DNA from 4 places in the Exiguobacterium sp. 17-1 genome. Region 1 is predicted to be linked to each of the others. Evidence: riboswitches for the same ligand, from Rfam matches in the RefSeq annotation. Region 1 holds a riboswitch; each other region holds the start of a gene.

Region 1 (7,601 bases):
CGGTTCCTTGCCTGTCGTCTTCAGTGAAACTTTCATTTTCTTCGAGAGTTGGAACTGGACTTCTTCCGTTTCAAAACGGAATAAAAATTGACGAAATTCGTTAAAATAGTCGTCCATTCGCAAAATAAATTCTTCTATACTTAAATTCTCATGCTTAATGATCCGTTCATGTTGAAACTCTAACTGGATTGCATACGTATCTCTAAGTAGAATCGGTTTTAACTTGATTCGACGCAGATCGTTTGATTTTTGACGCGGACCGCTAATCGTCGCGTGTATGAGTGAAGTTGCCTGCAGTTTTTCAGTGAGCAGGTCTTTTAATTGGTCTAGTTCCACGTATCGTCCCGTCCTTTTTTGTTTGGTCTTTCGAAACTGTAGCAAATTCACCCGCGTTCGACAAGCAAGCAAGCTTTATTTTTAGTCGTCATACTTAATTTAAAGGAGGAACACAACATGTTCAAAAAAATTCTTTCACAAATCGGCATCGGTGCCGCAACGGTCGATACACGACTCGAACAAGATCACTGTGAACCCGGTGGAACGATTCAAGGGGTCGTTCATATTAAAGGCGGTAACGTCGATCAGGAAATCGCCCGGATTTATCTCGCCTTCAATACCCAGTACAAACAAGAAGTCGGGGACAGCACGGCATTCACGACGTTCACACTGGACCGGTTTGCATTAAATGAAGCCCCGTTTACGATCGAAGCAGGTGTCGAACGGGAAATACCGTTTACGCTTCAAGTCCCTTTTAATACACCACTTTCCGTCAGCCAATCGAAGTCGTGGATCGAGACGGGTCTTGATATCGCGCAGGCGGTTGACCCTTCTGACCACGATGCTGTCGTCGTCAAAGCCAATGACTACCAATCGGTCATTCTTGAAGCGATGGAAGATCTCGGATTCCGCCTCAAGAAAGCCGATACAGAAAAATTACTGGGTCGCTTCCGGAAAGATTTGCCGATCGCGCAGGAACTTGAGTATTCTGCCCGCGGTACCCATTATGCTCACAAGCTGGACGAAATCGAAGTCATCCTGTTGCAAGACCGGTCCGGCATCGACATCGTCGTCCAAATCGACCGCCGTGCCCACAGTCTCGGTTCGCTGTTCAGTGAGATGGCCGGTACGGACGAGACGATGACAAAACTTTCCTTATCCAATCAGGATTTAAACAATCCGACTGCCGTCAAACAACGTCTGGCGGATTTGATTGAACGACACAGCTGAATATCGCAGACAAGAGAACGCGTGAACGTAAACACCGGACTCGACAATTTAGTCGTATCCGGTGTTTTTGTTTTCTTAGTTTAGTTTCAATTCAACCTTGATTTTTATTTATTACTCAATATGCCGTTTACTTTCGTTGCACATAAATTAGAGCTTAATTTGATTTTTTATTTTTAGTTGTTCTTAAAACCACCGTATATAAAATAGCAGTAATGATAACAACTACGCTTAATACTACATATATATTACTGTACTCGCCTCCACTCGCTTGGTTGTGCCAAGGATTGAAGCTGAAACTTGAACGACTACTGAGTGCTCTCCCTATGAACGTACCAGCAATCGAACTTGCTACGAAATTGACTAACATGAACAATCCCATTCCAATGCCAACTTGTTCTTTTGATAATGTATTAGATAAAGTATTCGCCATCGCGACTTGCCATTGACTTTGGGCTACGTATCCTAAAATCAGTATCACCATTACAAGATAAGCAGAAGCTCCTGCAAAAAACGAAAGTAATCCAAAACAGATCAAGAACAAAAGAATCGTCATGTAGGCAAGGGTAGCATTCCCTCTGGTATCGGCAATCTTACCACCGGTTTTAGCAAGTAGTGCTGCAATCAATGCCCCTGGAAACATAAATAGACCACTTGCGAAAGGCGAAAGATGGTTTACATTCACAAACAACAAAGGAGAAAGATAAGGTAGAGAGAATGCTGCACCTGCACCTAAAGCGAAGGTTAAAAGCGTGAATGTATAAGATTTATTTTTAAATAAACCCGGATGGATGAACGGATTTTTTGTTATTTTAATTCTCCAAACGAAGGCACCCAGGAATAAAACAAATAGGATGAAGAGGATCCAACTCGATTGTGAGATTACTAACATGAAGGACACAATCGTTGCAACAAGTAATAACGCACCTATGAAGTCAATTTTACTCTGCGTTCCTTTTTCGTCCCCCAGATACTTCCGGAAGATAGGAATACTCAACACCATGACGAGCGGAATGATAAACAGTTTATTCCAACTAAAGGATGTCAAAATCAGTCCAGCGATAATCGGACCTATTGCAATTCCAAACGTCAAACCGGCTGAAGTCATTCCAATCGCACGTCCTCGTGTTTCAGGAGTAAAGTAGCGGGTTGGGATAATCATCGCTAAAGCAGGAAGTACGGCTGCCCCTGCCGCTTGAATGACACGCGCGATGACTAACAAAGGATAATTTAAAGCCAGCAAACCAATCAGCGAGCCCAGAGCCATTAGTATGATTCCCGTTGTTATCAACGTTTTTAATTTATATTGATCTGCTAATTTACCATAGATGGTTACTCCTACAGCGAAAATAATCAAATAGCTGGTTACAATCCATCCCGTTTGCGAAGGAGATAATGAAAATTGTTCGCCAATCGCTGGTAATGCGACATTGAACATCGTCGTGTTCATTGCTGAAATCACTAATACACTTGTTAAAATAATCATTAATTTGTTACGTTTGCTTTGAGCTAATGATGTTGATACGTCCATGCTAATCCCTCTATTCTCTATTAGTTGCCTATGCACATATTCAATAAAATATTAGAACATACGATAAAGAAAATCATTGGATTTTCTTTATCATACGTTCTAATACAGAAGTAAAGATTTCTACTTCCGCTTCGGGAATGTCGTCCACTAAACTGTCTAAAAACGTTTGGACTTGATCGGTAGCAAGTTTTTCAAGTACTTCTCTGCCTTCTTCCGTTAAAAACACATTATTCGTCCGCTTATCGTTCACATCCGTCGTTCTTCGAAGCATGTTTTTTCTAATTAACGTGTTAACAATTTTGGAAACTGTCGTGTGTTCTTTTTCAACGATTTCAGCCAATTGATTTTGTGAAATTCCTTCTTGATAGTTCAATGCCGTCATGATTTTCCATTGTTGAAATGTAAGTGGACAATCAAGTTCTTTAAATTTTTTATTCAACCCAAATCCAATCAGCCGAGAAAGCGTCACTACCTTACGCCCGATGGATTTATTGTAGTCGTATACCTTCATCATTCATCCCCTCTTCTTTTCACACAAACATGTGCATATGCGTGTAATTAGTAAATTAACATAAAATATGTTCATATGCAACTATATGAATCAACTTGTTGATTTTCGGTTGATAGTACCTTTCGTTTCATTACAAAAACTCCACGTTTCCCCTTTTCGTGATTCGATCAGGCGTGGAGTTTTTTTACTTCCATATATTTTACTCAAGCTACTTTTTTCACTTTACATCTTGTCTGTCCATTGTCCGTAGATAAATTTGTTCAAACGTCTCTTCCGTCCAGCCCATCTGCCAAAACATCAATTCGTAATAACAGCTTTTGACAAAATGTTGTTTCATCCGTTCCCGTTCTTCGGCACTTGCCCGCTCCGCCAAATCATTCAGACGATCAATTTGTTCAAAGACGACCCGCTCGAACCACTCGGAACTGTATGTCGCAATCCATTGCTGATAAATCGGTGAAGCCGGTGTCGCCGTCTGTAACTGTTGTCCAATCTCATAGTAAAGCCAGTAACACGGTAAAATCGCAGCGATGGTCTCCCCGAGCGTCCCTTCACTTGCATGGTGCATATGCGAAATATAAGCGTATGCTGTCGGTGCCGGTTCAAACTCTGCCAGTGTCTTGTCCGAAATCCCAAGCGGTTCAAAAAACGATTGATGCAGACTGAGTTCTGCAGCATAGGTCGACGTCGCATGTTCCGCGAGTTCGGCAATCGTCGCGAAGTCCTGTGCCTTCGACGCGGCCCGCGCCTGAATTTTCGCGAAATGTTTTAAGTAATAGGCATCCTGTAGGACGTAATGGCGAAATTTTGCTTCCGGTAGTGTTCCATCCGCAATCCCTGTCACGAATGGATGGGTAAAGCTGCTGTCCCAATACCGTCTTGCCGCTTGCCGGATTTCTTCACTGAATGTCATGTTTTTTCCCCCTTTTGTAATCAAAAAAACGCCACACCCGATGTCAGGCATGACGTGAAAAGACCATAAAAAGAGGATCGTCCACGCCACTTCCCTCCGTAAGTCCAAACTTAATCAGGTTCAAAGGGTCCGAACGTCTTCGTCGTCTCAGTCAGCCTACTGACTCCCCTAGTGGTCGCTATTTGATTTATTTTGAGTTTATCATGATTTGATGTGAAATTGACCCATTCTCGTCATTTCACTCCATTTTTTTGTACAATGGAACATGACGGAAGGTGGATGACGGCTCGTCCTTGAGACCGATTCTCTTCTGTCGCCGGTCGATTAGACTAAATTTAGTACCTGATACTTAACTTATGGAGGAACTTTTATGAATAAAACCATGACATGGACCGCTTCGGCATTACTTGCTACGACGTTATTACTGCCAACGGCCGCATCTGCCGAACAGGTCGTCGACAAAACGATTATCACACTGGGCGAATCGCTCGGAGCGAAGGATAAAACATGGGTCTTGTCCCGTCTGAACGCACCGGAAGGCATCACTCCGATCATCGCGACATCTGCGGATGAAGAAAAATATCTCGGGAAAAACATTCCCCAGTCCCAACGCGGCGGCGGGATGTATTCGTCCGCCAAGATCGAGTTGGCTGAAAAAGGCGACGGTCTGTCCGTTGCAACGGAAAACATCACCTGGGTCACAAAGGACATGTACCTCAATGCGCTTGTCACGGCCGGTGTGACCGATGCGGACATCACGATTACGTCTCCTTACAAGGTAACCGGAACATCTGCCTTGACCGGAATCATGAAAGCCTACGACCAAACGTCGGCTGAGACCGGCATTAAACTGACCGATGAACGAAAAGATTTGGCCCAGCAAGAATTGTCGGTCACGTCAGATGTCGGGAAGACAGTCGGGACGGACAAGGTCGCCGACTTGATGAACGAAATCAAAGCGGAAATCGCCAAACAGAAACCGGAAACGAAAGTCGAGATTGAGAACGTCATCGTCCAAGTCATTCAAAATAACAATATCAATCTGTCCGACGCCCAAATGGACCGTTTGACCGGTTTGTTTAACCAAATGGAACAAGCCGACCTCAACTGGGGACAGATTGAGAGTGGACTGAAGGATGCCGGGCAAAACATTCAGGCCTTTGCAACATCAGAAGAAACAAAAGGATTTTTTGCAAAGCTGTTTGACGGCTTAAGTGCCTTCTTCAACTCGATCGCCGGCTTATTTAAATAATCTGTTCTTTCTTTCCTTCCAGGTGACATGGTAAAATAAAGATATCGAATGAGAAAAGGTGGTGGGAAGAAATGGGTTTTGCTGCGTGTAAGCATTGGTTGATGGAACAACTTTATCTGTTGCGCGCAATTTTTCATGGAATGGCGTTCTAAGGGGTCAGTCTGCCCTTTTTTGAAGAACTCCATACTCGAAAAATAAAGCAAAGCGCATCTTCCACGAGTCGAGGAGAGTGCTGTTTGCACTCTCCTTTTTTTGATGCGTCAGAGAGGAAATTTTAATATGATGATCTGCGACATCCAACACCTGACAAAACAATTCGGAGGCGATGACATCTTAACCGATGTGTCCCTCTTCATCCAACCACATGATCGGATCGGTTTAATCGGACGCAATGGTAGCGGAAAAACGACCCTCCTGCGTTTGATTGCACGACTAGATTCACCCGACGCCGGAACCATCTATCAAAAAAGTGGACTATCGATCGGTTACTTGGAACAGTTACCGGTATACAATTCCGACATGACCGGACTGGATGTCCTGTGGACCGCGTTTGCCCCGTTGCTCGACTTACGACAATCACTACACGATCTCGAACAAGCTATGGCAATGAACACGGATCAAATTGAATCGTTGCTTGAGCAGTACACGAAGGTGACGGAAACATTCGAGCGGCAAGGCGGTTATCTGCTTGAATCCAAGGTCGACCGGATGATCAACGGTTTACGGCTACATCCTCTACTCGACCGGTCGTTCGAACAGCTCAGCGGCGGCGAACAAACGAAAATCTGCCTCGGACGTATGCTGTTAACCGAACCCGATTTGTTGATTCTCGATGAGCCGACGAACCATCTTGATCTCGAAGCCGTCGAATGGCTTGAATCATTTTTATCGAGCTATGCTGGCGCCGTTCTAATTGTGTCACACGATCGTGTATTTCTCGATACGGTCGTGACGAGCATTGCCGAACTGGAAGATGGTCAGATCCAACTATACCGGGGGAATTATTCGTACTATATGACGGAAAAAGAACGTCTGTTGCTCGAACAATTCCATGCCTATCAGGAACAACAAAAAAAAATCAAGCAAATGAAGGATGCGATCCGCCGCCTCCGCCAGTGGGCGAATGAAGCTTCTCCGCCGAGCGAAAAGCTGTTTCGGAAAGCGAAATCGATGGAACGGGCACTTGAACGGATCGAACGCATTAAACGTCCTCAACTCGAAGCCGAGACGCCGGATGTCGTTTTTAATGCACAAGGCAAAACAAGCCGGATGGTCTATCGACTAGAAAACGTCAGCCTCTCCTTTACTGAATCTCCATTGTTTCACTCCTTAACTGTTGAAATCGCCGCAAAAGACCGTTTAGCTATCGTTGGTGCCAATGGCAGCGGAAAAACAACCCTGTTACAACTGTTGTTAGGACGTATCGAACCGACAAGCGGGCTCATCTCGCAGGGTCCTTCGGTAAAAGTCGGCTATTTATCGCAACACATCGATTTTCCTGACGATCAACGCTTGATTGATGTCTTTCGGTCAGCCATCGATAGCGATGAAGGAACAGCCCGAAAACGGCTTGCCCAGTTTTTATTTTTTGGTCCACGTGTCTTTTTACCTGTAGCTGCCTTGAGTGGAGGCGAACGGATGCGGTTGATGCTCGCAATCCTCGTCCACTCGGAATTAAATGTATTGATTCTCGATGAACCGACGAACCATCTCGATATCGAATCGCGTGACTCTCTCGAAGAAGCCCTTGAGTCGTTTGAAGGGACGTTGATCGCCGTTTCACATGATCGTTACTTTTTGAATCGTCTGTTTACGAAAACACTTTGGCTCGATCAAACGCCCATCCTGTATCCAGGGCCTTATGCGTATGCGGTAAGTAAACATGCCGGAAAGCCTTCTATTGCTGATACGGAGCACATCCCTTTCAATAAAAAACTGCCTAAACAATCGTCTCCGATTAGTTCGGGACAACCATCCCGACAGCTGGAAGAAACAATCGATCAAGCAGAGCAAGAGCTTTTCCTTCTGGAATCGCAACTGGAACAGGCAAGTGATTATGAAGTACTGGCGAAACTTTTTGCCACTCGTGAAGAGCTGGTCCACCAGCTCGATGATCTCTATGAACAATTCCTTGCTTCAGAATGACCTTTCCGCCGTATATCACGCTATT
Region 2 (7,601 bases), 270 kb from region 1:
CATGCCGCGCGAGTTCAGCCTCATGACCGTAATCCGTCTTATTGACCGGGTGCGGCTGACTCGGTTGCCGGATGATCCGGTAGCGTTCGCCTTTTAACAAAAATTCAAGTTCGACTTCCGTTTTATCTTCCGGTTTCGCGAAATGACTGCGCAGATCGCTCATTTCCCGTTCGCCGCCTGACGTTTCGCCGTACAAGGCAAACGTCAACGCATCAAAAATCGTCGTTTTTCCGGCACCGGTATTACCCGAGATGACAAACATCGTCCGACCGCCGAGCGCACGAAAATCAATTGTCTGTTCGTCGGCAAACGGTCCGAACGCACGTAAGGTCAATCGTTCTGGACGCATGAAGCTTCCTCCTCTAAGACGGCCTGCATCGCATCCGTCGGTTGTTTTTCCCGGACCGCTTCATAAAATTCACGGAACAGATCCGTTACTGTCGCGGCCTGAACCTGATCGCGTGACGCCTGGACGGCCCGGGTACTTTCACGGGTAAATCCGGTCCGTTCGAGATGAAGGATATTCGGATAGATTTTCTTTAATTTCCCCATCGGATCAATCAACGCTTCAGCATCCGTCAAGTTGATTTTAATGTAATCATCCGTCGTTTGTGTCGCGACGAAGACCGGATCCGTCAGCTCAGCGAGACTGCCGGTCAGTTCACGCAAATCGCGCTTGACCGTCAACGGTTCGAAGCGGCGGTCAAACGTCCCGGCATCGTTCAACGTCAGGATATCGACGCCTTTGACGTGATGCGCTTCCGAGAACGAGTACTTCAACAACGAACCACTGTAACGGATTGTCTCCGAGTTGATCGCAAGCGGATTATGCAAATGCCCAAGTGCCGTATACGTAAACGGAGCAAAGGCGCTGGCACTGACCTGTCCAGCGGTCCCGACTGACAACTGCCGTTCGGAATCGGTCTCAAGTCCGCCTATGACAAAGGCATGCCCGACGAGGACACTCGGTCCCTCGATGTCCAGCATCCCGATGATTTTTCGCATCGCGTCATCATGCGTCCGGATCGTTTCATCTTGATAGACATAGCGGACGGTCGCCGGATCCGCGAACGGAACCGGGTAAAAACGGACGCCTTGAATCTCGACCGGTTCGATTGTTGATGTTAACTTTCCAGCCAGATGAAGACCCGCCCGTTGTAATAACGTCGTTCCGAAGCTCAGTCGTTCCGCTGAATCATGGTTGCCGCTGATCGCGACGACCGGAATCTTCCGTTCGAGCACGATTTCGGCTAAGACGGTATCCAGCAGTTCGACGGCTTCCGTCGGCGGGACAGCCCGATCATATAAATCACCGGCAATGATGACCGCGTCCGGTTGTTCCCGGTCAAGCAATTGCAGAAATTCCTGGAGAACAGCTCGCTGATTGTCGAGCATCGATTCCCCGTGAACGATTTTCCCTAAATGCCAATCGGCAGTATGAATCCATTTCATATCTCATCACGCTCACTTTTTCTCTATAATATCCTTATTTTAGCATGACTTGATCGTTTCTGCCGATGCTCCTGCCGATTCCAAACCAAACAAAACCCATCGATCGAGCAGGGATTCCCCCCGTCAATCAATGGGTCTCGTGTTGATTCACGACTTAAATGCCAATCCATGATCTGCTAACGCCTGTTTCAACTTCGGTGTCGACGAAGGGCCGATTCCGTGCCACCTCAGCACTTCGTCTTCCCGGTACATCGATAAGCCGGTCAGGGACGTCACTCCGTGCGCGTTCAATGCCCGTTGTGCGGGTTTTGCGAGTGAAGAGAACACCTTGGATTTGGATTCATCTGATTGCATTGCCGTCCCCTCCTGTTTTCCTAAACAAAAAACCGCCTTCCTTTTAACAAGGAGACGGTTCTTTACAACACGTTAGAGGTCATCCTCAGTGGGTCCGACGCTTTTGACGAAATCGCTTCACCGATGTGAAGATGGATACGGATCCTCCAATGATTGCTCCGACGACAATCCCAGTCGTAAATTTTCCACCGGGATTTTTGGCGGAACCTGGTTCAGTAGCTGTTATATGCTCTTCCTGTTTCTGCTCGAATAACTGTTGGAGAGGGGAGGATGTAGGCTCGACTTCGACAATCCGGTCAACTTCCTGTTGACGGTCTTCCCGGCGTTCGACGCTGCAAGGTGACAGATAAAACGGATTCAGATTCGTCCGATACCGGTCTGGATTCCAATTCGCCTGCTGAACGGCTTCAGCTGCGTGGTCTGTCCGCTTCGTCTGATCCAATGACTGGATCGATTGATCGAATTCTTGTTTCATCGTAATCACTCCTCTTCACATTCAATCTTAACTAAAAAGCTCCGACTTACGTCTGAAGTCTTATTTACCTCTTTTTTAAACATCTAAAACATGTATCGAAAAAAAATGTTTACTTTTCTGTGAACGCTTACTGGAAATATGTCGTATATGTTCGTTTTGCCTGCTCCGGATCCGCTTCACCGTGAATTAAGATCCGCCCGTCGGCAAAGGCGACAATCCGGTTCTGCGCCGTTTCAAACATCAGTAAATACGGGTTCCGTTGACTTTTGATCCCGCGTGCCAGCATCTCGTTTTCAAGCCGGACCAAGTCCCGTTCCCCTTCTCCCCGGACTTGAACGGTGTCCCGACCGCACAACGTGACGAACTGGAGCGGCGTTCCGTTGAGATACGGATAGACGGCAGCGTCGCCGCACGAAGGACAGGCCGATTGTTTTAAGGACGTGACATCAATCTGACTCTGCTGATTCGTCCAAAGATCAAACGACAACAACGTCCGACGTAGTGCTGCTTTCGAACCCGTCAACAGTTTCAAGGTTTCCGTCACTTGATGCGAGGCGACCAGTTGGACAGCCGGACTGATGATGCCCCGGGTATCGCACGTCTCCTGTTGCTTCGGCAGGTGATTCAGCAAACAATGCAGACAAGGCGTCTCCTTCGGTAAAACGGTGTATGTCATGCCATAACTCGCGACACAGGCTCCGTAAATCCAAGGAATCTCCCGTTTCGCTGCGACATCATTGATCAGCATCCGGATCGCGAAATTGTCTGTCGCATCCATGATCAGGTCTGCCTGCGCAACGAGTCGATCAATGTTCGTTGCCGTCACGTCCTCGACTATCGCTTCAATCGTCACGGTCGAATTGATGTCGCGAAGCCGTTGCTTGGCTGCGACGGCTTTCGGCAGCCGTTCCCGGGCATCCCGTTCCGTGTACAGTTGTTGCCGTTGGAGATTGCTCCACTCGACGTAATCACGGTCGATCAGGGTCAAATGTCCGACACCGGCCCGGACGAGCTGTTCCGCACTGGCTGTCCCGAGCGCACCGAGACCGATGATGACGACGCGGCGCTCAGCCAATTGCTCTTGTCCGCCTTGTCCGATCGGACGAAAGCGGATTTGGCGGCTGTAGCGATCCGTCATGGGCGGCTGATTCCAGTCGTCGGACTGCTTGCCGTCGCATACCGTTTTTTCTCAATCCGTCCCGCTTCGAAACCGAGGCGCCCGGCTTCGACCGCTAGTTTCATCGCCTGTGCCATCTTGACCGGATCGTTGGCATGGGCGACCGCAGAATTCAGCAAGACACCGTCGGCACCCAGTTCCATCGCGTAAGCCGCGTCAGCCGGTGAACCAATCCCCGCGTCGACGATGACCGGGACCGTCATCTGCTCGATGATGAAACTGAGCGCAAGCGGGTTTAAAATCCCCTGCCCTGAACCGATCGGTGACGCTGCCGGCATGATTGCGTGACAGCCCAGTTCCTCGAGCCGACGCGCGAGCAACAAATCATCCGATGTATACGGCAAGACGATGAAGCCGTCCTTGATCAATTCCTCTGCCGCCCGCAAGGTTTCGATCGGATCCGGTAATAACGTCTTGTCGCAACCGATCACCTCGACCTTGACCATGTCGCACATGCCGGATGCCCGGGCGAGACGGGCCAGCCGGACGGCTTCTTCCGCCGTTTTTGCGCCCGCCGTGTTCGGCAACAGATCATAGTGACTTAAGTCGAGTGCTGCGAGTGGATTCGTCTGTTCTTTCGCAAAGACGTCAAAACGCCGGACGGAAAACGTTAAAATGTTCGTTTCCGATGCTTCGACCGCTTGTTGTTGTATTTCAGCGTCCGGGTACTTTCCCGTTCCGAGTAATAATCGTGATGTAAATGTTTTTCCGCCAATTTCTAACATGTTATCCGCCTCCTACAAAATGAACGATTTCAACGACATCACCGGGTTGGACGTTCGTATCCGTATACCGGGACCGGTCGATGATTTGATGATTTTGTTCGATGATGACGACCTGTTCATCGATATTCAACTGCTGAATCAAGTCGTGTAGCGTCTTCGTATGTTTTGCCAGTGGATAGGCTTTCCCATTCAATCGGATTTGCATGTATTCTCCTCCTCGTGTCGTCTGCAACAAAACTTCTCCAGCGTAACTTCCGGTTTTCGGTTCATGACACAATCGGCGAGGACTTGCGCTGTCACCGGAGCGAGCAGGATACCGTGCCGGTGATGTCCCGTCGCGACCGACAAACCGGCAACCCCTTTGACCCGTCCAAGATACGGTAATCCGTCACGAGTTTGTGGCCGGACACCGGACCAGATGTCAACCAGTTCCGCATCACGGATCAGCGGATACACATCGATCGCTGCCGTCAACAGGTCCGAGACGCTACCCGCGTTGACCGTCGTCGATTCCTCGCCAACGTGTTCCGTTGCGCCGATGATGATCCGTCCGTCTGCTTTCGGGACGAGATACACCGTCTCGTGAAACAAGGTCTGTTCGAGTTGACCGGTTGCGAGGCGGACAGACAGGCACTCGCCTTTGACCGGGAGCGTGTCAATCGAAATCCCGATCGTTTGCAACAACGGTTCCGATCCTCGTCCACCGGCAATGACGACCTGTCGACCAAATTGCCGTCCCCGGCTTGTTTCAACCCCGGTTACCGTCTCTTTGTCCCGCAAAAGACGCAAGACAGTCACCTGTTCTTCAATCACCCCGCCCCGCTGTTCAATCGCTTGCCGTAAAGCGCGGACGAGCAACGGAGGATCGACTTGACCGACCCGTTCAAATTGGACGGTTTGATTTGCCTGCCTGAGCTGAAACGGCAGTTCGAGATAGCCGCTCTTCAACCCGGTCTCGTCGAACAATTGACGGACAAGCTGCGGATAAAGTGTACGGCTGACTGCCGCTAACGCATGTAACGGTTCCGACAGTTCTTCGTCCGTCGCGAGCATCCCTGCTGCTGCCCGTGTCGCCCCTTGTCCGACTGTTGACTGTTCAAGCAAATGGACGCTTTGTCCACGCTGAAGGAGCTCATAACCGAGCGTCAAACCGATGATGCCGGCGCCGACAATCAATACATCCGGTTGCTTCATCGTCCAATCACCGCCCGGAACCGTCCGGCTGCTTCAACCGGAGACGTTTGACCAAGAATGCCTGACAAGACGGCGCCACCTGAGCAGCCTGTCGCCATGACATCCTGTAGATTGTCCGGTTTAATTCCGCCGATTGCGATAACCGGAATCGATGTCCAGTCGACAACCTGTTTTAAGGCATCAAGTCCTCTTGGCGGTACACCGGGTTTCGATCCCGTCTCAAAAATATGGCCGTATAGGACGTAATCAGCACCCCCCTGTTCTGCCGCCACCGCTTCCGTCAATGAATGGACCGATTGACCAATCACCAGCTCCGGGAAACGGCTCCGGACACGGTCAACCGGAATACTCCGTGTGGTCAGCTGAACTCCGGTCCCGGTGACGATTGCCACGTCCAGCCGGTCATGGACAATTAATTGCTCTGTCTTTACGCCTCGTCGCACGAGTGTTTCGATGCACGCGACCAGTTCCTTCGCCGACCATGACGGCTCCCGCAGATGAATCCGGTCGACGGTTGCAGCGAGTTCCGGCAACAAGCGTTCGAGCACGTCCGGACGTTGCTTGCCGGTTGTCAACAGATGTAACTGCGTCATTATTTCCCCCTTTCCACACGAAAAAGGACCACCCCATGAACTGATGGAGTGGTCCTACAAAAAAGGGCGACAGTCGTCGCATCCTCGGATGATTGATCGGAATCCACTTCCCTCCGCTAGTACGAACTAGATCAGGTTCAAAGGGTCCGGATACTTCCGTCTCAGTCTGCTGCGAGACTCCCCTAGTGTAGATATTAATTTGTGTGGTACGTCTGTAGTTTACCACGGATAGTCACGTGTATTCCACCCTTGATCAGCGTCGCATGTCTGATTCGACCGCTTTGACCTGCTTGATCAGCTGTTCATACTTGTCGACGCGTTTCGTTTGCGACAAGTCATACGTTTGTTTTAAGCGTAAGACCCGCCCGACTTTCTGATCGAGATCTGCTGCCGACAATTTTCCTTGTTTGATCCGCGCCATGATTTCCTTATGAACGGACGAGTATCCGCCGGGCGATGAGAACATCGCCATATCAGCACCATTTTCGAGGGCAAGACTTGCTGCCTGGGCAAGTCCGTACCGTTCCGTGATTGCTCCCATCACGAGATCATCCGTGATGATGACACCATCAAACTTCAGTTCATCCCGTAACAGACCGGTCATGACGGGTTTCGACAACGACGACGGACGGTTTTGATCGAGTGCCGGGAACAGGATGTGCGCAACCATGACCATCTCGGCCCCGTTTTGAATCGCCCGTTTGAACGGTACCAGTTCCGTCTGTTCGAGTTCCGCTTTCGAAGCATCGACCCGCGGCAGACCAACATGCGAATCGACGGTCGTATCCCCGTGACCCGGGAAGTGTTTGACAACCGGGACAACATCTTCCGACTTCATCCCCTGCATCAACGGAATACCAAGCCGGGCAACCTGTTCCGCATCTGCACTGAGTGCCCGGTCACCGATAATCGGGTTCGCCGGGTTACTGTTGACGTCAAGAACCGGGGCGAAATCCATGTTGAAGCCGTAAAAACGGGAAATCGAACCGAGCGTTTGCCCGACTTCCTTCATCAATCCGGGATCATTTTTATGACCAAATGACAGGCTCGGCGATAACTTGAGTTTGGCATCCGGCACCCGGCTGACGCGCCCACCCTCCTCATCAAACCCGAGGAACGCTTTTGAATCAGCATTTTGGGCTTCGGCAATCGCTGTTGTAAAGGTCTTCAGTTGTTCGGTCGATGTGATGTTGCCGCCGAGTAACAGGACGCCTCCAAGCGCATGGTCCTGCAGTAATTGACGGTCCGTTTGTGTCAGGGCTGTTCCCGTCACGCCGATGTACAGCAACTGATCGACTTTTTCCGCCGTCGACATCTTCGAGACGGTCTGCTTAAGTTGTTTCGCCTCCCGTTCAGCGGCAGAGGATCGATCCGGCTGCGGCGGTTTCGTTTTCTTCGCCGGCTTCGGTTGCGGCTCGACAGGCTGTGTCGGTTCATCGGCGCAACCGGCGAGCAGGACGCTTGTTAACAGGACAGGGACAATCCGTTTCAAATCGGTTCCTCGTTCCGGACACCATTAATGGAATAGTAGACTTCAATCTCAGCGTTCAAGGACTGGGAGACCGAGCAGTATTTATCTTTGGACAACGAAATCGCCCGGCGGACTTTATCGTCCGGTAAATCGCCTTCGA
Region 3 (7,601 bases), on a different contig from region 1:
AACGAGCGACGATACGTGATGATCGTCCAGCGAATAATAGACGACCTTACCTTCTTTTCTATATTTCACCAGTCCTTGTTTCAACAAGGTACGGAGATGGTGAGAAGCTGTTGCAATCGAACAATCCACCGAAGCCGAGACATCACAGACACAAAGCTCCTCTTCCACCGTCAAGGCGTAAGCAATTCGTAAACGCGTGGCATCTGACAGGACTTTGAACAACTTTCCAATGTCTGTCGTCGGAATCGTATCGACGATTTGTTCAATTTCTTCTGCACGTACTTGATCAATGGCAATCGTTTCACAACGTGGTGCATCCACCGTCATCACCTCTTTCCCTTTCATTCCACCATCGTTTCAAATGAATTGCAAGGAAATCACTTCAGGACTCAGGTGACTGACTGATCTGAACTTTTTAACTGAAAAGCAACAGTTCAAAAAAGTCTGTTTCCCGTCGTCCAGACCGGGAAGCAGACTTTTTCATTAGACGATTCCTATTTGAAGCACATTTTCATTTATCACGGTTTCGTCTTGAGATTGCGTAAAAGAACCAGCCACCTAAAAAGTTTCCGATATCCCATACGATACGGTTTGAATCGACGGCACGCACACCGATATCAATAATGCCCGTACTTTTCAAGCGCTCTTTATAGCGCTTCCGTAAAAAATGGGGTAGCGGAAGAAACAGCATCATCCGGTAAAAAATATCTAGATGTGTGTGCCCCCAGATTTCAGTTGCGATTGAGCTCGTTTGAATGAGCAAGGAACGTTTATACTGTTGTCGGTATTTATTCTTTAATAACACAGCTAGTTGATACGAATAACGATTCGGGAAAGGAAATAGCACTGCACCTAAATGATATTTCCCGCGATTATCGACTCGAATGATTTGTGGTTCGATTTTATACCGAATCCAACGTCCTCGAAATCGAACAGACTGCCATTTCACGACCATCACCTCTAAGTGAACTATACCCTGTCGGAGACGCTCTGACGCACTTGTTTCACGGTCTGCTTAAACTTTTTCGTCGTTCGTTGAATGTCTTCACTTGCAAATAAAGCTGAAACCACAGCATATCCGTCCACTAGTGAACTAAGTGTTGAAATGTTCGTTTCGGTAATCCCACCGATTCCAACCAACGGGATGTGAACGGCTTTACGAATCTCTTCTAACGTCGCTCGCGCCATGAATGTTGCATCTTGTTTCGTCGCTGTCGGAAAGAGTGAACCGACCCCTAAATAATCTGCGCCTTCCCGTTCTGCCGCAACAGCTTGTTCCACTGTTGAAACGGAAACACCAATCGTCGCTTCCGGTAACAAACGACGCGCTTCAGTTAAAGGAATATCATCTTGACCGATATGCAAACCGGCATCGACCAATAAAGCGATATCAATCCGATCATTAATAATGAGCGGAATGTCGTAACGTGCGGTAATATCTTTCAACGCAATGGCTGATTCCAGAAAAGCCTTGCCCGAACTATCTTTTTCCCGTAATTGAACAATCGTTGCGCCTCCTTTAATCGATGCTTCGACGGCGTCCGCCAAGGAAAGATGCGGATGCAAACGTCGATCGGTCACTGCGTAAATCAAATATTCACTGTCCATTTGTCTGCACCTCCGGCAAATTTTCTTCCGTCATCAAGCTCACTGCATCGAACAACCCGGTCCGAAAACTCCCGATACCAGGATAATCCTCAGCCGACTCCCCTGCTTTCCCCATAGCATATGTCCCAAATACTGCCGCCTCAAAACGATCGTATCCGGCTCCTAAAAACGTCGCAATCAAAGAAGCGGTCATACATCCTGTTCCCGTCACTTGACCAAGACGTTTCGTACCAACATCCAGATAATGTTGACGATCTCCATCCGTCACAAAATCAATCGGTCCTGTTACGACGATGACTTGTTTCGTTTGGGATGCAAAATCATGGATACTTTGAAAATCCAGGGATTCTCCTTCAGCAGCGTCGACTCCTTTCGTTCGAGCGGTCTGTCCAAGTAATGTCTTGATTTCAGATGCATTTCCTTTGATGACCGTAAAGGTGATTTCCTCCATCAATTGCTTCATAAAATCTGTTCTTAATGCCGTCGCTCCTGCGCCAACCGGATCCAGAATGACCGGTTTACCCAATCGATTAGCCGTTTTCCCTGCTAAAATTTGAGCTTGGCGCATGTCTGGATTAATCGTCCCAGTATTAATCACGATAGCATCTGCATGCCCGACCATCTCTTCCACTTCCAACAGGTCATCTGCCATAACAGGAGATCCGCCAAGGGCAAGTGTCATATTGGCACAGTCATTGATCGTTACGGTATTCGTTAAATGATGAATCAACGGTTTTTTATCATGGATGCGTCGTAGCATGTGTATCCCTCCAAAGTTCATGAAAATGATGTGTCGGACCAATACCGTGTCCGAGCGCAAAACCGTGACGAATGGCTTCCGTCACATAACGTTTTGCATGACTGATGCTGTCTTCCAGTGAATGACCGAGGGCAAGATGAGCTGCGATAGCAGCAGATAGCGTACAGCCTGTTCCATGGGTATGACGGGTCTCTATCCGTTCTTGTTCAAAGACGACATATCGTCCGTCCGCATATAAAAGATCGGTGGCGTCGTGTCCTTCCAAATGTCCGCCCTTGAGCAAAATAGCTCCTGCTCGTTTTTCAGCCAGTTTTACCGTCGCTTGTTTCATATCATCAAGGGAGTGAACCGTTTGGCCAATCATCCGCTCGATTTCAGGAATATTAGGGGTTACAAGCGTCGAAAGCGGTAAAAGCTGTTCGAGCAATGCATGTTCTGCATTCGGTTGTAACAAGCCGTGACCACCTTTCGCGACCATGACGGGGTCGAGAACAACCGGAAGCTGATGTTTTTCCAGTTGTCTTGCAATCACTTGGATCGTGTCTTGATTGGAAACCATTCCGATCTTAATCGCATCGACACGGATATCTGAAAAGATGGATGTCAACTGTGCTTCCACGAGCTCTGGGGATACATCTTCGACCGCTTGAACACCTAACGTATTTTGTGCCGTAATCGCCGTGATGACACTCATTCCGTATACACCGAGTGCTGAAAACGTCTTTAAATCTGCCTGAATTCCCGCTCCGCCTCCAGAGTCGGATCCAGCAATCGTCAATACATGTTTCATTCCACTTCCTCACTTTCCTGTGAGCAAATAAGGAGAAAACGGACAACAAAAAGCGCCGTCCGCTGTAAAAAAGCAGACGACGCCATGAACAATCAGTTCTACTGATTGAAGTACTCATGTCTTCGATCTCAACTTTCCTACGCTGGTATTATCCAGTTCAGGTGACAGGGTCGAAAACAGAATGGTTTTCCTCTCAGCCGGACTCCTCCAGCTCCCCTAGTTGCTCGTAATTTAAATTCTTTTTCACTGTATCACAGCACTATCAAAAAAACGAGCCGAAGCTCGTTTTTAAAGATATCCAAGTGGATTGACCGTGTTGGCTGGTCCTGTCGCACTATATTGGTATCCACCGATATGCAGTTCAAAATGTAGGTGCGGTCCTGTCGAATTTCCGGTACTGCCGAGAGTACCAAGTGTTTGACCTTGAGTTACCGTTTGACCTGCAGAAACCGATAACGAATTCATATGACCGTACACTGTTGTGTACACCTGACCCTCAAGGAAATGCGAAATCATGACGTGATTTCCATAAGGTCCGCCGCTCCCGGCCGTAATGACTGTTCCGGAAGCCGCTGCTCGAATCGGTGATCCGACGGGTCCACTGAAGTCGACACCATTATGGAAAGTATATCCGTTTGCCCCACTCGCCGGTCCAAACCCTTGTGAAACACCACCTGAAGCTGGACGAATGAACTTCGCTGATCCTGTCGGCACACTGCTGACAGGAGTCGGAAGAACCGTTGCTTCGCTTGATTCACGCGTTGATTTTGCCGCCTCTTTTGCCGCACGCTCAGCCGCTGCTTTTTCGGCAGCCGCTTTTTCTGCCGCTGCTTTCGCTGCAGCTTTTGCTGCCGCAATCGCTCTTTCTTGAGCCTCTAAAGTCGCTTGTAATTCTTTTGCATTCAACAGTTTCGTCGTGAACTTTGTTTTCCCTTTACGTAATTTTTTCAGGGTTGCACTCCGTTCTTTCATCTGTTGTTTTAACTGTTTCTTTTGGACAAGCAATGATTCTTTTTCTTGAACACGCTCTTCTTTTTTAGCAATAAGATTTTTTTTCATTTCTGCTAGCTTTTCTTGTGTTTCCAAATAAGCAGAAATCATTTTATCGTCTTGCTCGGCAATTTTTTTCCCGGCCATGACACGGCTAAATAAATCACCCAAGTTTTTTGAACCAAAAATGACTTCTTCCCATTTTATAGAATTCCCATCATTTTCTTGAAGGACACGTAAGCGGTCTCCGAGCAACTCTTCTTGCCGGGTAAGCATGATTTCATAACGGGCGATTTCCGCTTCAAGATCTTTGATTTGAAGATTTAATTGTTCAATTTGTTTGTTTTTTTCCGAAATCCGAAAAATATTTTCGTTGATGGCCGCATCAATTTTATTGATTTCGCGTTGTTCCACTGATATTTTAGCTTCTTGTTTTTTGATGGCTTTTTCCAACCGGCGCTGCTCTGTCGCGTTTTGAGATTTCTTTTCTTTAATCGTTGCAGCATGACTAGAAGTCGGTGCAGTGGATACAAGTAACACCCCTAACAATACTGTTGCAAGCAATTTTTTTAACATGTCTGGTTTCCTCGCTTATGTATGATTTCTTATTTGAAAAGTATTTAATTCAAAGTATTTCTGCCTGAGATTGATTATAGCACCGTAATAGTTTCAGTAAAATTTCATTTATGTTTCAAGTGAAAGCGTTTTTTTGTAATATAACATTTTTTGTTTTTATCAAGACACACAAAAAAGCGATTGCCGCAGCAATCGCTTTTTCCGTAATTATAACATCGACATTGGATTTACAGAATTCGCTGGTCCTGAAGCACTGTAGCTGTAACCACCTACATGAATTTCAAAGTGTAAGTGCGGGCCTGTTGAATTCCCTGTGCTACCAAGGGCACCGATTTGTTGTCCTTGACTGACACGTTGTCCAGCATGTGCATTTAATGAACTCATATGCGCGTAAACCGTTGTATATGTTTTCCCATTTAATTGGTGTGCAATCATGACATGATTACCGTACGGACCACCGCTTGATGCAGTAATCACTGTTCCTGTTGCTGCTGCAACAATCGGAGTACCGACTGGAGCACCGAAATCAATCCCATTGTGGAAAGAGTAACCATTTGAGCCACTTGCTGAACCATATCCTTGTGTGATTGATCCACTTGTTGGGTGAATAAACAGAGAAGAAGATGATGGAGCAGGCGTTGGTGCTGCCGGTTCCGGTGTTGGTGCAGGTGCTGCTTTTGGCACAGTCACAGATGGTGTAGATTGTTTCGTTGACGTCGCAGGTGCTGACGACTTTTGTTCCGCTTTTGCTGCTGCTTTAGCTGCAGCCGCTTCTGCCGCCTGCTGTTCAGCTGCTGCTTGTTGCGCCGCTGCCGCTTGTGCTGCTTGTGCTTCTGCACGTGCTTTCGCTTCACGTGCCGCTTGTGCTTGACGCTCTTTTTCGATACGTGCTTCACGTTCGCGTGCTGCCTTTTCGGCTGCAATCGCACGTTCTTGTGCAATCAAAATCTGTTGTACTTCTTTTGCATCCATCAATTGTGTTTCAAATTTCTTTTTTTGTTTCCGGAGTTCTTTTAAACGTTTGTTTCGTTCTTTCAGTTGTTGCTCAAGTTCTGCTTGCTGACGTTTTAATTCTTGTTTCTCCGTCACAAGTTTTGCTTTTTTATCTTTTAATTCCTGTTGTGCAGCTGCTAATTTTTTTTGTGTATTTTGGTAGTCGGTAATCATTTTATCATCTTGTTGCGAGATTGATTTCCCGGCTAACACACGGCTGACAAGATCTCCGACATCTTTTGAACCAAAGATGACTTCTTCCCATTTAATAGAGTTCCCATCATTTTCTTGCATGACACGAAGGCGGTCTCCGAGAAGTTTTTCTTGACGCTTTAATTTTGCTTTATACTTTTCAATCTGTTTCCCAAGCTCAACGATTTCAGCTTCAGTTGCTTTAATTTGACGATCTTTTGTTTCAACTGCAAACATTTTTTCGTTTAATGCTTCGTCTAGACGATTCACTTCTTGCTGTGTTTTCGAAATTTTTTGTCCTTCTTGATTAACAGACGATTCTAAGTTTTTTTGAGTGTTGGCATTTTCTTGTTGTTTTTGTTCGTTTTTAGCTTTTTGTTCACTTAAATCATCTGCTACTACGAAATGAGGAGTCGATGAAAGAATAAGTGCAGAAACGATGAGCGACGCGAACGTTTTTTTCATGTAGTATTCCCTCTTTTTCTGTGTGGTTTATATTAAGTAATTAAATGATGATATTTAAATTTAATAATACTTTTTAAAAATTATAAGAACGTTTTTGATTATAGCATTCATTTTCCCTCTATTATATTTCAGGAAGATGTCATTTTTGATAAGTTCTCTTTTCGCCTCTATGCGGACATTCCAATCGAACCTTCTACATTGCTTGTTGGGAAAGAGTTTGACACACTATGACTATCGAAGTAAAGGAGGAACTGTTTATGCATTTGGACCATACTGGCATCGCTGTTCGGGATATGCAGGAAGCGATCACATTCTATACGACTATTTTGGGAGGAACATTAATCCGCGAGTATAGTAACCCGACACCCGGGGTTGCTTCTAATATTGCTGTCATCGAATTTGAAGATGCGCATATTGAATTGTTGACTCCAACAAGCCCGGAAAGTCCGATTGCCCGTTTTTTAAAACAAAGGGGAAAAGGTGTTCACCATATTGCTTATCGTGTCGATGATTTAGATCAAGCCATTTTAGAAGCAAAAGAACGGGGCATTACATTTTTAGAAGATACGTACCGTCAAACTCCGCTCGGCCGCCGATTGATCTATATGGATCCTAGGCATTCACATGGCGTCATCACAGAACTCTGTGATTATCCGGAGAACTAAAAAAAACGAGCGTACATTGACTTGAAAGTCAACGTGCGCTCGTTTTCACTTAAAACGATTATCCTAATTTTGCTAACATTTCGCGATTGAATGCCGGGATGTCGTCCGGTTGGCGACTTGACACGAAGTTGTCATCGACGACTACTTCATTGTCTTCATACGTCACTCCCGCATTCTCTAAATCAATTCGAATTGATTTATATCCTGTCATTTTACGCCCCTTGACAATCTTCGCATTAATCATCAATTGTGGACCATGACAGATGGAGAAGATCGGTTTTTTAGATGAATCAAACTCTTCCGTAAATGTGACGAAACGATCGTCTTCACGAAGTAAGTCCGGTGAAAAACCGCCAGGAATCAATAATGCATCAAAGTCTGAAGAAGAAGTTTCATCAATTGTTACATCGACTGTCACTTTTGCTTCTTCTTGTTTTCCGACTAATTCTGCACCTCGTTCTGTTCCGATGACTGTTACTTCATGACCCGCTTCTTTTAACGCATCGACAGGTCCGGTAAACTCTACATCTTCAAAATGATCGGCAAGCACGACTGCTACTTT
Region 4 (7,601 bases), 640 kb from region 1:
TTTGAGTGTTGCCGTCTTCAAGCAACGTCATATATGAGAACGGTGTGTTTGCTCCTTGCGGTTCTTCCAGTGTGACAGCTTTCAACTCTTTGGCAATCGCTCGGGACAGCTGATTTGGCAGGGTGACCATTTCGGACCGTTTCGCTTTTTCAAACGATGTCATCGTCGGATGGAAGTAGGCTGTCATTCCCTGCGTCGGTTCAGCCTCAATTTGGTATTCGTCGACCGGACGATAGACCGGCTGATAACGTATCGAGAGTGTCTTTTCTTCTACCATCTGCTCTCCTTTTATCTGGAGCGTCACGAACGGAATCGTTTGATTCAACGGTAAGGTTTTCGGCAAAGGATATTGCTTCATGCGGATCAGATCAGATTTGTATGCTGTCATGATTTGCCGGTCCATGATTTCCCAATCGTAGCGTGAAAAGGTCAACGAACGGGATGTCGAGCCGTCGGCATGTCGGCGGCTTACCAGGTAAAACTCCGCTTGCTGGTGAAGGGACGACATCGGAATATTTCGAATGATATGTTCTTTACCGGACTCGGTCATGACAAACAACAATTGTCCCGAAACTGGCAATTGAAGACCGTAAAACGGCTTCAAGTCTCGCACAAATTCATTTTCTGCCGTCGTGTCCCGATTAGTGGAGATATGCCGATCCTGTTGTTCCTTTGTCAGCGGAATGAGAGCCGGTGCTTTCATCGGGGTGCGATCCTGACCCTTTGTTAAGCGGACCCATGGATGATCCGCCGCTTTCACCCGGTGGACACGCAATTCGTGTGTCTTGGACGAACGACAGGATACATACAACTGCTGACCTTGTGCAAGATACACCACCTCGGTCGGAGTTGGTTGAAACTCTAAATCATTCAATGAAAAAACCATGCCGAATGCCTGCAACGTCCGGTATGATTTCGGTAGAGGAACCGTTTTTTTCTCCATACACGTCCGCAACAATTGTTTCTTTTGTTCCACGATGACCTCTTCTTCTATGTATTGACCGGAAGCAAATGCATGTGCGGTCCAATAGGCAGGAACCGGTTCCAATTGAAGCAACCGTTCTTGTCCGCAGCCGGTCAAAATAAGACTGGAGACCAGACCCATCATCAGTAACCCTTTTTTAATGACAATTCCTCCTCTATTTTTTATATCCATCATATTACCATATCAGACCTGTATAAAAATGGTTATTTTTTTGAACAAGGAGTCAACACAGATAAAAAAACCAATCACGGACATCCGTGATTGGTGGATCAATTCGTATAGTTGCGGATAAACCGACGGTCAATCCATTGTTTGAGGCACCAGCTGAGATGGTTGGTCTGATAGTGACGCCCGTACAGCAATGTCGCCTGTTTACCGCCGAGGGCAAGGATCGTCAAATAACGCCGTTGTGGCCGAAACGTCACCAGACGCTCTTGATTCACGAACCGAAGTAGGTTTGTCAATAAGACCGGTGCCTGACGAACGGCCGTCACCCCGTTTTTAGGTGTGTCCGGATACGCGGTCAGCGTCGCACAGTCACCGACGGCAAAGATCGACGGATCCTCCAGTGCCTGCAACGTTTCATGTACGAGCAGAAACCCTCGCGCGTCACAGTACAAATCCGATTTCTGGAACAGTTTACTCGCACGGGCACCGCCTAAAAATAACAGGGCATCCGTCTGGATCGACTGACCGGATTGTAACCACGCCGTTTGATCTTCCAGCGTATCAAACCGATCGACGATTCGTTTGACCCCCAGTTGATCGAGCCGTTTCGCAACCTTTGGACCAGCCGGATGACCCGCGAGCAACGGTTCCTCGTGAATCAGCGTCACCGGACTGCCGGCGGACCGAAAAGACGCCGCCATCTCGACTGCAGCTGCGCCACTGCCGACGATGACAGGGGAAACGGCATTCCTAAACACCTCGAGCGCTTGATCAATCCGGTAGTTCGGTTTTATCGTCACACGCGGTGCACCGGCAATCTCCCAGTCGCGCGAACCGATGTTACACGACACGATGTCATACGACAGGATTTGTCCGGACTGGCATACTACCTGTTTATTCGCCGCGTCAATTCGAATAACCCGGTCCTCGATCCACATCTTCCCGTGGCGCTCACACAACGCTTTGACATCGATCCGGGTCTCATCGAGCGTATAGGTCCCGTCCGCCAACCCCGAGAACATCCCGGAATAATATTGATAGCGTGAAGGATTGATGACGATCCAGTCGACATCCGGATGACTACCTTGTTGGATACATTCTAAATGTGCATGACCCGCACCTACTAAAATGATTCGTTTCACGACGTTCACCTACTTTTTTGATTTCTTTACACCTGAGATGGTATTTCCCTGATGTAGCGGGAAGTAATCTCCCGCTGGTCAGACAAAAAGACGAAGCGACGTCGCGATGCTGCTGACGAGACCAAAAAACAACAAATCGAAGCGGGTGACGATTGGTCGGACATAATACGTCCGGTTCGTTTGGAACTGACGCGCTTCCATCGCAATCGCAATCTGTTCCGACCGGATGATGCTCGTCGTAAAGAGCGGCAGACTGATGTCAAAAAACGTTTGCCAGGGCCAAATCGACCGTTGCTGGCGGACACGCCGGGCTTGACGAATGGTCCGGATCGCTTGCCGAAAGATCGGAATAAAGCGAAGACCGGCTAAAAAACCGTAGGCCAGGCGAACCGGCAGATGACATTGATGAATCAGACTCATGACGAACCGTGTCGCGTCCGTCGTCGCGACGAACGTTAAGCTCAGGAAGACAAAAGCGAGCATCCGGGTCGCAATCAACCAGGCATGATCAAGACTTTCTTCCGTAATCCGAAACCAGCCGAACGTCCAAAGTTCGGTGCTGCCTTTGCCAAACGCCGCCATCATCCAAAACGTCAATAAAAACAAGAGACCATAGGGAGCCAAACGCAGAAGGAGCACCGGCAAACGCCAACCGGAACTGCAGACCCCTACGGCAGCAAATACTGATAAGGCAAGCGTCACGTGCAGACTCGACGTCGTAATCAGCAACATCATCACATAGAGAAGCGTTCCGAGCTTGACCGCCGGATTAATACGTGCGAGCGGTGTGTCGTTTTCCTGCACGGTATTTCACCTCCTCGAGTTGTTGATAAAGAAACGATACCGGACGGAACAGTTGGTTTTGTTCCAAAAGTGCTTCTTCCTGAAACAACTCCAGCGGCGTCCCGTCAAACTGGACACACTCTTCGCCGATGACGACAACACGGTCGGCGTAACGGTGGACCAGCTCCATGTCGTGCGTCACCATGATCACCGTAGTTCCTGCCTCCCGGGCTTGATGCAGCACGTCGATGATGTGTGCCGTCGTCTCAGCGTCTTGTCCAAAGGTCGGTTCGTCGAGCAATAGGACAGCTTTTCGTTCCAGTAACATCGTCGCGACACTCAACCGTCTTTTTTGTCCGAGACTGAGCGCGAGGGGAGACTGATCCGCGACATCGGTCAGTCGATAGTGACGCAAAGCCGTCTGGACCCGTTCCGGATCAAAGGTAGCACAGCTGATGGCAAGTTCGTCGGCGACTGTCTGTTTAAGAAACTGGAAGTCCGGTTGCTGAAAAACAAAGCCGACTTGTTGGTAATACGTCCGGTCCGACCATTTCCGAAGCGGGGTGTCAAACAAGCGGATATCGCCTTTAGACGGAAGTAATTTTGCCAGTGTCTCAAGGACCGTGCTTTTTCCAGCCCCGTTGCGTCCGACGAGCATGATCCATTGACCGGAAAAGGTCGTCCATGAAAAATCGTTAAGAATCGTCCGTTCCCCCCGTTTGACACGGACCCGCGTCAGCTCAAATGTCCGCTCCGTTCCAACCGCTCGACGTTCAACCGGACGTTTCTTCAGATGACAGGCTTGTCCGGACAGCTCCGGTAAAGTCTCAAGTCCGTAGGGGTAGAGGAGCGGCATCGCAATGCCAAGCGCTGTCATCACATCCCGCTGTTGATGAAACACGTCATACGGTGTGCCATCAAGCAATAAGCGACCACCTTCAAAGACGATTACCCGGTCGGCAAACGTCACGCACTGATCGAGCTGATGTTCGATCAGAACGAGCGTCAAGTCGGGATCGTGATGCAATTCTTCAATCAGATGCATCATCGTCCGTTGACCACTCGGGTCGAGTTGTGCCGTCGGTTCGTCGAGTAACAGGATGTCTGGTTCAAGTGCCAACACACAGGCTAGAGCAATCCGTTGTTTCATCCCGCCGGACAGTTCGGCAATCGGTGTCGTCAAGGCAAGATCAAGTCCGACCCGCGCCAACAGCAACTGGATGCGTTCCTCCATCTCACTGCGGGCGATCTGTCGATTCTCGAGACTAAAGGCGATTTCCGCGCCGACCGTCTGCATACAAAACTGATCGTCCGGTTGTTGGAACAAAATCCCGACCGTTCCCTCGGTCAACCAGTGACCGGTGACATCTGCTTCAATCGTGTCCGGCAACAGACCGGCAAGAACGTGTAAAAAGGTCGTCTTGCCACTGCCGCTTGGACCGACGAGCAAGGTCGTTTCTCCTTTTTGGATCGTGATCGACAAGTCGTGTAAGACCGCGTTATCCTGATCCGGATAACGGACGGACAGGTGCTCGCACTGCATCATGCGGCACGCTGCTTCCGTTGCCGTCCGACCGCATAACCGTTCAGTGTCCCCGTCTTAACGAGCGCGTCGACGATCATTTTTGCGAGCAATCCACCGAGCAATGCTCCGCTGACGAGTTGCAGGGAAAACGTCAACAGCAGGGTCGTCGTCGTATAGTAGGCAAATCCATTCACGATGAGGCTGTAAACCATACTTCCGACGGCGGCGAAGACACCGGACAACATCAAGGTGAACGTATTAAACGTCCGGTAGCCGAACACGGCAAAGGCAATCTCGGCTCCGATTCCCTGTGCAAATCCAATCAACAGTGCCGATAAGCCGAAGTGACTCCCCGTAAACAATTCGACGGCAGCAGCGACGACTTCTGCAATCAATGCTGCGCCTGGTTTTTGAATGATGTAGGCGACTAGGGGACTGGCAATGACCCAGATACCGAACATCCAGTTTGATCCGACCGGTCCGAAGATGGCCGAGATCGGTAACCATAACGTCGACCACCCTAAGTAGAGGACACCACACGCGACGGCGAGCATCATCATGACGATGATTTCTTTCATTTTCCAACTGTTCATAATCACTACTCCTTTAAATGCACATCCACAAAGAAACCACAAAAAAGACCGCCCTCTATGAAAAGAGAGCGGTCGTGTAACCTGCAAGATGCAGAAAAAGAGCACGAGGATTCCGCTCCACTTTCCTACGCTAGTATGAACTAGATCAGGTTCAAAGGGTCCGAAGTGAATCGTCTCAGCCAACTGGCTCCCCTAGTGGATGTGTCAATGATGTGTACCTTCTTCACTGTACGGCTGTCGCCGTGACTTGTCAATATGCATAAAAAAACCTCCCACGAGGGGAGGAGAGAAAAGATTACTCTTTATCTTCTTTGTTTTCTTCAGCTTGCTCTTCAGAAGTTTGTTCTGAATCGTCTGTCGCTGTATCCGCATCAGCTGCTTGTGCCTCAGCTTCTGCTTCTTCGATTTCTTCAAGTTCAGCTTCAAGTGTCGATTCAACGACTGCTGCAACTTGGATGTCACCTTCTGTGACGACACGGAAATCTTTTTCTTCCGGAAGATCAGCTACTGTAATTGAATCTCCGATTGCAAGATCCGTTACATCAACTTCGATCCGTTCCGGTAATTTATCTGGTGTTGCGGCAACTGTTACTTTAAAGAGTGTTTGTGAAAGGAATCCGCCAAGTTTCGCACCGGCTGCTTCGCCGACGAGGACGATATCCGTTTCGACTTCTGTTTCTTCATCCATTTTAACAGCGATGAATTCAACGTGTTTAATCGTTGGTGTAAAGATATCCATATCAAGCTTGTTGATCAACGTGTTGACCTTTTTACCGCCGATTTGAAGAGCAACCAAGACGTTTTCGCCATGATCACGGACAACCTTGACCAATTCTTTTTCATCGAATGAAATCGGTGTGCTTTCCACTTTGTAGCCATACACGACACCAAGAGCTTTTCCTTCATGACGTAATTGCTTTCTAAGTGAGCGTGGGCGTACTTCGCGTTCTTCTACTTTTAATGTTACTGACATGTTCATTTCCCCCTTGAATTTGGTATAGCCCTCAAAAGGTAATGAATGTAGGAGTGGAACAATAGGTTCCAACAGAAATTCTTGCGCTAAATGCTAGTTCAACTGGATTTCATTCAGAAATGAAAAACGAAGTGAGTAAGTAGCATTTCTCTCCCAGGTCATTACGCTGATATTGAGAAACAATAATTGAAAAGCGACCGTGTTGTACGGTGCTAATGTAGATATACCCCTGTCTTTCAAAAGTTAAAACCTTTTTTTCTGAATTTGATTGTCGAAAGACCTTCAAACCTGTTGCTAGACAACGGATTGAAGGTCTTTCATTTTTTTAAGATTTCCTTTGATTTGTGTGGTTAATCATCTGCTGAATCGATAAAAGAGGGGGAATCGAGCAGACGGACGAGTTCGCGAATCGTTAAAATATCCGGCTTCTGATCCGATAAGACGGCATCAATCATCAGTGCTTTGCGATCTTGTAATTCCGCCATCTTTTCCTCGATTGTCCCGGTCATCAATAACTTGATTACTTCGACCGGCGACTGCTGTCCCAATCGATGGGCCCGGTCAGCCGCTTGTTGCTCGACGGCCGGATTCCACCAGCTGTCGTATAAAATGACGGTATCTGCCGTCGCCAGATTCAGACCGGTCCCGCCGGCTTTCAAGGAAATCAGGAAGACATCGACTTCACCGGCATTAAACCGGTCACACAGTGCGACCCGGTCTTCAACCGGTGTCTCACCGGTCAGTAGAAAGTGGGCAAGTTGCCGTGCTGCCAGTCGTTCCCGAATCCGGGCCAGCATCTTCGTATACTGGGAAAAAATCAGGATCCGATGTCCGCTCGCTACTTTTTCTTCAATGATTTCAAGCAGTCGTTCAAGTTTTGTGGATTCGCCTGTATAATCTTCGACAAACAACGCCGGATCACAGCAAATCTGCCGTAAGCGGGTCAAACCTGCGAGCAACTTGATCCGGTCCTCGCGTTTCGTTTCATCCAAATGACGCAACGTTTCCAGTTGCAGTTTAGATAAGTAGGACGCATAAAGCTTTTTCTGTGTCGGACCGAGGTCTGTATAGTGGTGAACAATCCGTTTCTTCGGTAAATCCTGCAACACCTCGCCTTTTGTCCGCCGCATCAGAAACGGTCGGATGAATCGTTTGATCTCGTCATGCGACCACGTTTGAAACGTCTGTAAGTCCGGCAGCAAGGAGGGGAAGATGACCCGGAAAATCGACCAGAGATCATCGGTCCGGTTTTCAAGCGGCGTTCCGGTCAAGGCAAACCGACGTTTCGCCCGAATACGGCGCAAGCGGACAGCGGTTTGTGACGCTGGATTCTTCAGGTGTTGTGCCTCATCGAAAATTACGACGTCGTATTCGACGGTCTGGTGTGCCTCCATGTCGGCCCGTAACGACGGGTAGGAAATCAGAAAAATCC

What was found. A riboswitch is a leader RNA that binds a small molecule or an ion and turns the genes downstream of it on or off. The one in region 1 is predicted to bind thiamine pyrophosphate.
Region 2: linked by a shared signal. The riboswitch ahead of tenI (thiazole tautomerase TenI) and the one ahead of tenA (thiaminase II) in region 1 are both predicted to bind thiamine pyrophosphate.
Region 3: linked by a shared signal. The riboswitch ahead of thiD (bifunctional hydroxymethylpyrimidine kinase/phosphomethylpyrimidine kinase) and the one ahead of tenA (thiaminase II) in region 1 are both predicted to bind thiamine pyrophosphate.
Region 4: linked by a shared signal. The riboswitch ahead of MUN34_RS05980 (ECF transporter S component) and the one ahead of tenA (thiaminase II) in region 1 are both predicted to bind thiamine pyrophosphate.

Annotation. Positions count from the first base shown of each region.
Region 1 covers NZ_JALIGJ010000002.1:730,742-738,342, forward strand. Annotated here, with positions in the region: gene MUN34_RS09535 (class I SAM-dependent methyltransferase) at 1-336, opposite strand, end outside; gene MUN34_RS09540 (sporulation protein) at 454-1,227, shown strand; gene MUN34_RS09545 (MFS transporter) at 1,382-2,755, opposite strand; gene MUN34_RS09550 (MarR family winged helix-turn-helix transcriptional regulator) at 2,829-3,269, opposite strand; gene tenA (thiaminase II) at 3,484-4,179, opposite strand; TPP riboswitch at 4,254-4,359, opposite strand; gene MUN34_RS09560 (DUF1002 domain-containing protein) at 4,550-5,431, shown strand; gene abc-f (ribosomal protection-like ABC-F family protein) at 5,711-7,576, shown strand.
Region 2 covers NZ_JALIGJ010000002.1:464,252-471,852, forward strand. Annotated here, with positions in the region: gene MUN34_RS08185 (AAA family ATPase) at 1-349, opposite strand, end outside; gene MUN34_RS08190 (exonuclease SbcCD subunit D) at 331-1,452, opposite strand; gene MUN34_RS08195 (helix-hairpin-helix domain-containing protein) at 1,600-1,806, opposite strand; gene MUN34_RS08200 (hypothetical protein) at 1,892-2,281, opposite strand; gene MUN34_RS08205 (ThiF family adenylyltransferase) at 2,409-3,419, opposite strand; gene MUN34_RS08210 (thiazole synthase) at 3,416-4,183, opposite strand; gene thiS (sulfur carrier protein ThiS) at 4,185-4,388, opposite strand; gene MUN34_RS08220 (NAD(P)/FAD-dependent oxidoreductase) at 4,373-5,377, opposite strand; gene tenI (thiazole tautomerase TenI) at 5,374-5,970, opposite strand; TPP riboswitch at 6,062-6,164, opposite strand; gene nagZ (beta-N-acetylhexosaminidase) at 6,224-7,462, opposite strand; gene MUN34_RS08235 (OsmC family protein) at 7,459-7,601, opposite strand, start outside.
Region 3 covers NZ_JALIGJ010000006.1:97,917-105,517, reverse strand. Annotated here, with positions in the region: gene MUN34_RS14440 (ArsR/SmtB family transcription factor) at 1-321, opposite strand, end outside; gene MUN34_RS14435 (hypothetical protein) at 512-955, opposite strand; gene thiE (thiamine phosphate synthase) at 970-1,608, opposite strand; gene thiM (hydroxyethylthiazole kinase) at 1,598-2,368, opposite strand; gene thiD (bifunctional hydroxymethylpyrimidine kinase/phosphomethylpyrimidine kinase) at 2,349-3,158, opposite strand; TPP riboswitch at 3,276-3,386, opposite strand; gene MUN34_RS14415 (murein hydrolase activator EnvC family protein) at 3,447-4,724, opposite strand; gene MUN34_RS14410 (murein hydrolase activator EnvC family protein) at 4,932-6,374, opposite strand; gene MUN34_RS14405 (VOC family protein) at 6,632-7,039, shown strand; gene MUN34_RS14400 (type 1 glutamine amidotransferase domain-containing protein) at 7,098-7,601, opposite strand, start outside.
Region 4 covers NZ_JALIGJ010000002.1:90,261-97,861, reverse strand. Annotated here, with positions in the region: gene MUN34_RS06000 (hypothetical protein) at 1-1,108, opposite strand, end outside; gene MUN34_RS05995 (NAD(P)/FAD-dependent oxidoreductase) at 1,255-2,295, opposite strand; gene MUN34_RS05990 (energy-coupling factor transporter transmembrane component T family protein) at 2,374-3,099, opposite strand; gene MUN34_RS05985 (ABC transporter ATP-binding protein) at 3,065-4,624, opposite strand; gene MUN34_RS05980 (ECF transporter S component) at 4,621-5,196, opposite strand; TPP riboswitch at 5,302-5,400, opposite strand; gene MUN34_RS05975 (50S ribosomal protein L25/general stress protein Ctc) at 5,492-6,169, opposite strand; gene MUN34_RS05970 (DEAD/DEAH box helicase) at 6,520-7,601, opposite strand, start outside.